DNA from 3 places in the Streptomyces sp. NPDC101181 genome. Region 2 is predicted to be linked to each of the others. Evidence: riboswitches for the same ligand, from Rfam matches in the RefSeq annotation. Region 2 holds a riboswitch; each other region holds the start of a gene.
What was found. Region 2 has a riboswitch for cyclic di-AMP ahead of ACIRRU_RS27665 (transglycosylase family protein). Riboswitches for the same ligand answer to the same signal wherever they lie in the genome.
Positions count from the first base shown of each region.

Region 1 (3,267 bases), on a different contig from region 2:
ACCTGCGGCGGCCAGGGCTGGTCCGGGTCGGCGGGCACCTCGTGGCCGAGGACCTGGGCGGCGCGCAGCGCGACCCGGGTGTGCCCCTCGGGCGAGAGGTGCAGCCGGTCGGCGTCCCAGGCACGCCGGTCCTGGACGGAGCGCAGCGACCACAGGTCCAGCACCGGGCAGTGGTAGCGGTCCGCGATCGCCCGCAGATGGACGTTGTACGTGGCGATCCTGCCGCGCATGTGGCGCAGCACCGGTACGCCCCGGGTGTCGAAGCCGGTGGCGACCATGACGGTGCCGACGGTCTCGGTCAGCTCCGCGACGGCCCGCTCGTACCGCTCGGCGAGGTCGTCGGGGTCGGCGCCGGGCCGGATGATGTCGTTGCCGCCCGCGCAGAAGGTGACCAGGTCGGGGGCGAGCTCCTTGGCGCGGGGAATCTGCTCCCGGACGATCTGGTCGAGGAGGCGTCCGCGTACGGCGAGATTGGCGTAGCGGAAATATCCGTGCGGGGAGTCCTGCGGGGTCGTCTCCGGGCCGGGGGCCGGGAGGCGGTCGGCGAGGAGCACCGCGAACCGGTCCGCCCAGCCGACGAAGGTCCCGTGCGGACCGGGGTCGCCGACGCCCTCGGTGAAACTGTCGCCGATCGCCGCGTACGACCCGATGGTGTGCTGCTGGTTGTTTCTCGAATCGTCTGCCACAAGCACATATCCTGCACCGTTCAATGTGACCTACGCGACCGTAATAAGGGGTTGACGGGTGGTGAGATAGACCACCCGGTCAGGTTTTGGTAAAGCCGGAATAAGAAGAGCTGGAACAAGAAGAGGAGGGGCGGTGCGCCGCAGCGCACCGCCCCTCACTCATCCGGCCGTTCCCTCGGTCAGAGGGAGACGCCGTGCTGTCGCAGGTAGGAGACGGGGTCCACGTCCGAGCCGTAGCTCGGGCCGGTGCGCACCTCGAAGTGTAGGTGCGGGCCGGTGGAGTTGCCGGTGGAGCCGGAGAGGCCGATCTGCTGGCCGCCGGTGACGGTCTGGCCCGCGGAGACGCTCAGCGAGGACTGGTGGGCGTACTGCGAGTACATGCCGTCCTCGTGCTTAATGACGACCTCGTTGCCGTACGAACCGCTCCAGCCGGCCGAGACCACGGTGCCCGGCCCGATCGCGCGGACCGGGGTGCCGGACGCGGCCTGGAAGTCGGAGCCGGTGTGGTAGCCGCTGGACCAGCTGGAGCCGGAGGCGCGGTACTGGGTGGTGACGTTGGCGTTGGCCAGCGGGGCCGTCCAGCCGGAGCCGGTCGCCTGGGAGGAGCCGGTCTGCGCGGAGCTGCCGGAGCTCTCGGAGTCGTCGGCGGAGACCGTGTCGTTCTTCGGCGCGGCCTTCGGGGCCTGCTCGGCCTTCTTCGGGGCGGCGGCCTTCGGAGCGGCGGCCTTGGGGGCCGGTGCGGCCTTCTTGGCCTCCGAGGGCGCGGCGGTGGAGCCCTTGGCGCCGAGGGTCAGCTTCATGCCGGGGAGGATGAGGCTGGGGTTCTCGCCGACGGTGGAGCGGTTGTCCTGGTACAGCTTCTGCCAGCCGCCCTTGATCCGGTGCTCGGCGGCGATCTTGGACAGGTAGTCGCCGCGGACGACGGCGTACGTCCTGGGGGCGGCCTTCGACGCGGCGGGAGCGGCCTGCGGGGCGGCGGTCTGGGGCGCGGTGTGCGCGGCGGCGACCGAGGCGGCGGCGGGCTTCGCGGCCGGGGCGGCCTGCGGGGCGGCGTGCGCGGCGGTGGCGCCGATGAGCGGAAGCGCGAGTGCGGCGCCGCCGGTACCCGCGGCGAGGACGCCGCGGGAGATCGGGCCGGACTTGGGACGGCGGTGCTTACCCTGTGCGGGCATGGGGAAGTTCCTCTCCGGCGCCTGCGAGGTGAGCTGTCGGGTTCGGGCTGGAGATGCCCGGTCGCACGGTGGCGACTTCACCCCTAGCCGGTCCGGATCGCTCCGGGCGGCGACTTACCTGGTTCCCCCGCTCCTGCCACACGTGAGTGGGTGGGTGCGAATTCCGGTCGGCGGCAGGATTAGGCGATCCGTCCGGATTGACGGTGACCGTAAACGAGTGAGGACGAGCGGAACAAGCCGTCGGTTGCTCGGGGGATTCACCGATGCGACGGCCGTCCGGTTTTCCCGTCACACTCCGTGGATTACGGATCTTGGCTTTCCGCGCAGGAAACGGAAATACCCCCGGGCGAGATCGCCACGGACCGTCACGGATATGATCCCGATCACCCACGGAATCTCATCTGCCCCATTACCGGGGCATGTTCTGCTAAATGCACCAATACGGACACGGGGTGGGTGGAGCCCCTGACGCACCATCAGCCCCGCCGGTGCGACGCCCTCGCCACAGGCGGACGGGCGGCACGATTTTCCGTCGAATCGATGTCGTATCGTCACGGGAGCGCCCTCGCGCGAACCGCGGCGGGGCCGGAGACCGCCGACGCCAGAGATCCAGGAGCCCCCGTGACGCAGCCGGTGCCGCAGGTCCCGCCGACCGAGACCACCCTGAGCGGGGTCCGCAACTTCCGCGACGTGGGCGGGCTCCCGACCGTGGACGGGCGGCGCACCGCCTTCGGACGGCTCTACCGCAGCGGCCACCTCGCGCACGCCACCGCCGAGGACGCGGCCTTCCTCGGCGGGCTGGGGCTGCACACGGTCTTCGACTTCCGGCACTCGGCCGACCACCGGCTGGACGGCTACGACATCGAGCTGGACGGCGTCCGTCACGTCAGCATTCCGCTCTCCGACCCGGCCGACGGCGCGGAGTTCTGGCGGCTGGTGCGCGACGGGAACATCGAGCAGCTGCGCTCCGTCCTGGCGAACGGCCAGGGCGCCGAGCGCATGATCCGGATGTACCGGTCGACGATCGAGGACCGCACCGCCGAGCACAGCCGGATCCTGCACGCGCTGGCCGAGGACAGCGTCCCCGCGCTGATGCACTGCGCGGCGGGTAAGGACCGGGCGGGACTCTCGATAGCGGTCACGCTGCTGGCGGTGGGCGTCGAGCGCGAGGCGATCGAGGCGGACTACCTCAAGTCCGACGATCCGCACCGCCGCTACAAGGTGCGGCGCTCCGACATGTCCGAGACCGGGATGTCCCCCGAGGTGATGGAGCTTCTCGACCCGCTCTTCGGGGCGGAGCCGGCCTACCTCGCGGCGGCCTTCGCGACGATCGAGGAACGGTGGGGGACGACGGACGCCTACCTGGAGGAGGGCCTCAAGGTCTCCCCCGCGACCCGGGAGCGGCTGCG
Region 1 covers NZ_JBIWOX010000028.1:32,779-36,045, forward strand. The annotation lists gene ACIRRU_RS28900 (SGNH/GDSL hydrolase family protein) at 1-686, opposite strand, end outside; gene ACIRRU_RS28905 (peptidoglycan DD-metalloendopeptidase family protein) at 866-1,858, opposite strand; cyclic di-AMP (ydaO/yuaA leader) riboswitch at 1,862-2,021, opposite strand; gene ACIRRU_RS28910 (tyrosine-protein phosphatase) at 2,480-3,267, shown strand, end outside.
Region 1: it holds a riboswitch for cyclic di-AMP, as region 2 does, so the genes downstream of both, ACIRRU_RS28905 (peptidoglycan DD-metalloendopeptidase family protein) here and ACIRRU_RS27665 (transglycosylase family protein) in region 2, are expected to answer to the same signal.

Region 2 (3,267 bases):
CTCCGCGCCCACGGGCGCGATCATGAACTCCTGGATGTCCACGTTGGAGTCGGCGTGCGACCCGCCGTTCAGGATGTTCATCATCGGAACGGGCAGCAGGTGCGCGTTCGGGCCGCCGAGGTAGCGGAAGAGCGGCAGGTCGGACGCCTCGGAGGCGGCGTGCGCGACGGCCAGCGAGACACCGAGGATGGCGTTCGCGCCGAGCGAGGCCTTGTTCTCGGTGGCGTCCAGGTCGAACATCGCCTGGTCGATGAGGCGCTGCTCGGTGGCGTCGTAGCCGACCAGCTCCGGGCCGATCTGCTCGATGACGGCGAGGACGGCCTTCTCGACACCCTTGCCCTGGTAGCGGTTGGGGTCACCGTCGCGGAGCTCGATGGCTTCGAACGCTCCGGTGGAGGCGCCGGACGGAACGGCAGCACGGCCGGTGCTGCCGTCGTCGAGGCCGACCTCGACCTCGACCGTGGGGTTACCCCGGGAGTCGAGGATTTCCCTGGCTACGACGACGTCGATGGACGGCACGAGGCATCTCCTTCTGGGATCTGACGCTGGTGGTGCGGGGTCACTGTGGCCTTGCGACACGAGCCTAACCGGCCCGGCCGCCTCGGTCGGCCGGGCGCCCGTCTCCTGGGACGAAAAAGGACCCGAGGGTGCACATGACGGGACAAAACTCCAAAAATCTACTGCCCGGTAACACGTCTTGCCGACAAGAGGTGAACGCAACCGGCCCCGGCTCCCCCGGTGCGCCCCGGCCGCGGACGACCTCGGCCCGGCGCGCACCGGGGGGTGTGAGCGCGCCGGGCCGGGGAGAGCCGTGCGAGGGAGGGAGCCGCCGGACGCCCTCCCTCCGGGGAGGAGAGACGGCGGATTACTTCAGGTGGAGCTGCTGGCCCGGGAAGATCAGGTCGGCTTCCTGGACGATGTCGTCGTTCAGCTTGAAGAGCTTGCTCCAGCCGCCCTTGACGCCTTCCTTCTGAGCGATCTTGCTCAGGGTGTCGCCCTTCTTCACCTTGTACTCGCCGTCACCCTTCTTGACCTTCTGGCCGGTCGGGGTGGTGACGGTCTTCTTGCTCTCGGCCTTGGGGCTCTCGGCCTTCTTCTCGACCTGCGGCGCGGTGCGCTGCTGGGAGCGCGTGGTGGGCTGCTCGGCCTGGCGCTCGGGCTTGCTCTGCGACTGGCCGGAGCCGCCGGGGCTCACGCCCGGGTCCACACCGTCGTTGGTGAGACCGCCCGCACCGGCGCAGGCCCAGGCGCCCGGACCCTGCATGTCGAGAAGCTTCTCGGCGGTGGCGATCTGCTGGTCCTTGGAGGCCAGGTCGGCCCGCGCGGCGTACTGCGTGCCACCGGCGGCGGCCCAGCTGGACTGCGAGAACTGGAGCCCGCCGTAGTAGCCGTTGCCGGTGTTGATGGACCAGTTTCCGCCGGACTCGCACTGGGCGACGGCGTCCCACGTGGAGACGGAGGCGGCGGAGGCGTTGGTCGCGCCCATCAGCGGGACGGCGACGGCGGCACCCGTGACACCCGCGAGGGTGGCGAGACGGACGGCCTTGGACGGGCGGCGGTGCTTGCCCTTGCTGTTCAGCAGCATGGAACGAATCTCCTCACCGACGCCTACGAGGTGAGCTGTCGGGTTCGGGCTGATGAGTTGCCCGGCCGCGCGACCTTGCGCTCGGCTTCACCCCAAGCCGTTTCCGTACGTCCCCGTCCTTCGAGAGGCTGTACGGACCCGGCGGCCTACCTGGGTCCCCCGCTCCTGCCTACGGCGCTTACGCGTCTGTTCCCTTCGACCGACGGCAGGATTCGGCGTGACGGTCGACGGGGCCCGCGGTGCGAGCGGCTTAGACCGTAAACACAGGCAACCCCGACATTCAAAAATGGACATAGGGGTCATTCGACTCGAACTCCCGGCGGGTTACCGGCCGTTTTCGCAGGTCGGAGGCGATACGCGCGAACGGGCCGGGCGAGGGTCACCAGTTGAAGCAAAGAGACCCATGTCTCACTCGAACAAAAGTGGACATAGGTCTCTGAACTACCCGGGATTTCAGGGTGTTTTCCCGAATTGAACTCAGTTGGCGGCGGGCACCTCGGCGCTTGGGGAAGCGTCCTCGGCGGCGCCCTCGTCAGCCCCCTGCTCCAGCCCCAGGTCCAGGCTCTGACCGGGCAGGATCAGGTCCGGGTCGGAGCCCAGGACGTCCTTGTTGGACTCGTACAGACCGGTCCAGCCCTGGGGGAGTTCCTGCGCGTCGGCGATCGCCCAGAGGTTGTCCCCGGGCCGCACGACGTAGTCACCGGACTCGGCGGCTCCGCCGTCCCGTCCGTCACCCTCGCCCCGCGAGGCGTGCCGGCCGGACTCCCGCGGACCGTCCTGGCCCGCGCCGTCGGCCTCCTCGGACGCCGGGGCGCCCCGGTGCTTGCCGCCGCTCCCGGCCTTGCCGTCCGGGGCGTCGGAGGGCTTCGAGGCGTCGGGGGCCTCGGCGGAAGGCGAGGCGGAGGGGTCGGACGCGCCGCGCTCCGCACCCGTACCGCTGTCGCTGTCGCTGTCACCGCCCGCACTACCGGACGTGCCGGTCTTGCCGGACTTGTCACTCTCGTCGCTACTGCTGCTTTCGCCGCGATCGCCGGACCTGGCCGACTTGTCAGCTTCATCCGCCCGGTCCGTCGGGGAGGCCGTCGGCTCCGGCGAGGGGGCGGTGCCCGGGTCGACGCCCGGAAGGCCGCCGTCCACGGCGAGGCCGGAGATCACCGCGCAGCTGGGCCACGCCTTCGGCCCCTGGTCGGCGAGGACCTTCTCGGCGACGGCGATCTGCTGCGAGCGGCTGGCGAGGTCGGCCCGGGGGGCGTACGCGGTACCGCCGTACGCCGACCAGGTCTCCTCGGAGAGCTGGAGCCCGCCGTAGTAGCCGTTGCCGAGGTCGGCGCTCCACGTGCCGCCGCTCTCGCACTCCGCGACCCGGTCCCAGGTGGCGGCCTCGGCGGCGTGTGCGCCGCTCGCGCCGAGCAGCGGGATGGCGATGGCCGATCCCGTCACGCCTGCGGCGACGACGATGGCCGGTGCCTGGCGAGGCCGGCGGTGTCTGCCGTTCGCGGAGCCCATGGGTTTGCCTTCCGTGCGACTGACGAGCGAGTGACCTGGGCACCGTGCGGCGGAGAGACGTACGGGCCCGAGCGCGCCGCGGAACCGTACGAACCCGCGTGCGCGCAGGTGCACAAGTGACGCGTGGGCAGCGAGCGGCCGACGCGTTGAACCGTGAACCTAGCGGGACTCGAACG
Region 2 covers NZ_JBIWOX010000024.1:88,897-92,163, forward strand. The annotation lists gene eno (phosphopyruvate hydratase) at 1-519, opposite strand, end outside; gene ACIRRU_RS27665 (transglycosylase family protein) at 866-1,585, opposite strand; cyclic di-AMP (ydaO/yuaA leader) riboswitch at 1,591-1,772, opposite strand; gene ACIRRU_RS27670 (transglycosylase family protein) at 2,063-3,091, opposite strand.

Region 3 (3,267 bases), on a different contig from region 2:
CCGGGCGCACGCTTCCGTAGATCGGCATGGAGTAGACCGACTCCTCGCGCACGTTCGCCCCCGGCTTCGGGGCGTGGATCATCATGCCGCCGCCCTTGTAGATGCCGACGTGGCTGATGTCGTCGTAGAAGAAGACCAGGTCGCCCGGTGCGAGGTCGGAGGTGGCGACCCGGGTGCCGGTCTTCACCTGGTCCCAGGTGGTCCGGGGCAGGTCCACGCCCGCCTCCCGCCACGCCGCCTGGGTCAGCCCCGAGCAGTCGTACGAGGACGGGCCCGAGGCTCCCCACACGTACGGCTTCCCGATCTGGGCGCGGGCGAAGGCCAGCACCTTCTCCGCCTTGGCGGCGTAACCGCTCCCGGTACCGCTGCCGCCTCCGGTGCCCGTGCCGCTGCCGGTGCCCGTGCCGCCGCCCGAGCCCGGCCCCGTGCCGCCGCCGGACTCCCTCGCGGCCTCCTCGCGGGCCCGCTCCTCGGCCTCGGCCCGCTCCTTCGCCTCGGCGGCCTGCCTGCGGGCCAGCCGCTCCGCCTTCTCCCTGGCCTCCGCCTCCTTCCTGCGCTCCAGCTCCGCCAGCCGCGCCTTCTCCGCCGCGGTCAGCCGGGAGAGCAGGCCCCGGGCCTCGGTGAGCTTGGTCTGCACGTCCCTCTTGCCGGCGGCGAGCGCGGCCTGCGTCTCGGTGAGGCTCTCCAGGCTCCGGACCGCCTCCGCACGCTTCCTCGCCGCCGACGCCTGCTGCGTCCGGACGTCCTCCACGGCCCGCTGCTGGCGCTCGGTCACCCGGTTCATCAGCTGGTCCTGGTCGAAGTACTCCTGCGGGTCGTCCGCCAGGAAGAACGTCGCCGTGGGGGCGATCCCGCCGCTGCGGTACTGCGCGGCCGCGTAGGAGCCCAGCGCCCTGCGCGCCTCGTTGATCTTCTCGGCCCGCTTCGCCACCTCGGTGAGCAGCGCGTCGACCTTCTTCTGCTGGGACGCGGCGGAGACCCTGGCCCGGTTGTACTCCTGGGTCGCGGCGCCCGCCTGCCGGTAGAGGGCGTCGACCTTCTTCTGGACGTCCTCGACGGCGGGCTTCGGTTCGGCGGGGGCGGCCGTCGCGCTCTGCGTGGAGAGCAGGGTGACGGAGGCCAGCGCGGCCGTGGTGAACCCGATGGCGGGTGTGGCGGTGCGCACGTTCGCGCGCGGCTTGCGATGCGATGCCAAGGCAGGCATCTCCTTCCGTGGACCGCCTACCGGGTTAGCTGTCGGGTTCGGACGGAACGGAAGGCTGTCCTACGGTCCGGACGGGGGAGGTACGGACCGATTCACCCCGGTGCTGCGTGTGGGTCCCCGGTTCCGGACCACCGCGAGGGCGGGCCGGATTCGGCAGAGGTGTCCGTCAGGCGTGGTTCGCCTCAGGGAGGTACGGATCACCTGAGCGAGCACGCTAGCCAAAGCGCCCCGCCGCTGGGAAGGACGATGAGCGATATGCCCGATACATTTTCGTGACCTTTCCGGACCCGGGCCGCCCGCACCCCCTCCGACCGGGCACTCCCGCACGGAACGTGGGCGTCCGATCCCCGTGCGTACGGGTGAGGGGCGGGCGATTCGCCGGTGCGGGCTGCCGCTCCCGACCGCTTCCCGGCTTCGGCGGAACGTTGTCGGTCCGGCCGCCTAGACTCGGTAGGCGATGAGCAGCCTCTTTGACGACAACTTCCTGACCGCCCTCCAGTCCGCGGGGGACGGCCCTCCGCCGCCGCCCGAGGACCACGCACCCGAAGCGGTGCCGGAGGGACTCTTCGAGGGCGACTTCGACGCGCCCCCGCCGCCCCGCGACGGGTATTACCGCGACGGCCACCCCCGCCCGGTGATCGACTCCGCGGCGCTGCTCGACGGGCTGAACACCGAGCAGCGCGCCGCCGTGACGCACGCCGGGTCCCCGCTGCTCATCGTCGCCGGGGCCGGCTCCGGCAAGACCCGGGTGCTCACCCACCGCATCGCCCATCTGCTGGCCGAGCGCGGGGTCCACCCCGGGCAGATCCTCGCGATCACCTTCACCAACAAGGCCGCGGGCGAGATGAAGGAGCGCGTCGAGCAGCTGGTCGGCCCGCGCGCCAACGCCATGTGGGTCATGACCTTCCACAGCGCGTGCGTCCGCATCCTGCGCCGGGAGTCGAAGAAGCTCGGCTTCACCTCGTCGTTCTCGATCTACGACGCCGCCGACTCCAAGCGCCTGATGGCCCTGGTCTGCCGCGACCTCGACCTGGACCCCAAGCGCTACCCGCCGAAGTCCTTCACCGCCAAGGTCTCCAACCTCAAGAACGAGCTCATCGACGAGGAGACCTTCGCCGGACAGGCCACCGACGGCTTCGAGAAGACCCTCGCCCAGGCGTACTCGCTCTACCAGGCCCGGCTGCGCGAGGCCAACGCCCTGGACTTCGACGACATCATCATGACGACGGTCCACCTCCTCCAGGCCTTCCCGGACGTCGCCGAGCACTACCGCCGCCGCTTCCGCCACGTCCTGGTCGACGAGTACCAGGACACCAACCACGCCCAGTACACCCTGGTGCGCGAGCTGGTCGGCCCGGCCGGGGAGCACGACGCCCCCGCCGAGCTGTGCGTGGTGGGCGACGCGGACCAGTCGATCTACGCCTTCCGGGGCGCGACCATCCGCAACATCCTCCAGTTCGAGGAGGACTACCCGGACGCGAGGACGATCCTCCTGGAGCAGAACTACCGCTCCACCCAGACGATCCTCTCCGCCGCCAACGCGGTCATCGAGCGCAACGAGAGCCGCCGCCCCAAGAACCTCTGGACCAACGCCGGCTCCGGCGCCCGGATCACCGGCTACGTCGCGGACACCGAGCACGACGAGGCCCAGTTCGTCGCCGAGGAGATCGACCGCCTCACCGACCAGGGCGACGCGAAGGCGGGCGACGTCGCCGTCTTCTACCGGACCAACGCCCAGTCCCGCGTCTTCGAAGAGATCTTCATCCGCGTCGGCCTGCCCTACAAGGTCGTCGGCGGCGTGCGCTTCTACGAGCGCAAGGAGGTCCGGGACGTCCTGGCCTACCTCCGGGTCCTCGCCAACCCCGAGGACAGCGTCCCGCTCCGCCGCATCCTCAACGTGCCCAAGCGCGGTATCGGCGACCGCGCCGAAGCGATGATCGACGCCCTGTCGCTGCGCGAGAAGATCTCCTTCCCGCAGGCGCTGCGCCGCGTCGACGAGGCGTACGGCATGGCCGCGCGGTCCGCCAACGCCGTCAAGCGGTTCAACACGCTGATGGAGGAGC
Region 3 covers NZ_JBIWOX010000002.1:604,301-607,567, forward strand. The annotation lists gene ACIRRU_RS06440 (NlpC/P60 family protein) at 1-1,204, opposite strand, end outside; cyclic di-AMP (ydaO/yuaA leader) riboswitch at 1,203-1,370, opposite strand; gene pcrA (DNA helicase PcrA) at 1,662-3,267, shown strand, end outside.
Region 3: it holds a riboswitch for cyclic di-AMP, as region 2 does, so the genes downstream of both, ACIRRU_RS06440 (NlpC/P60 family protein) here and ACIRRU_RS27665 (transglycosylase family protein) in region 2, are expected to answer to the same signal.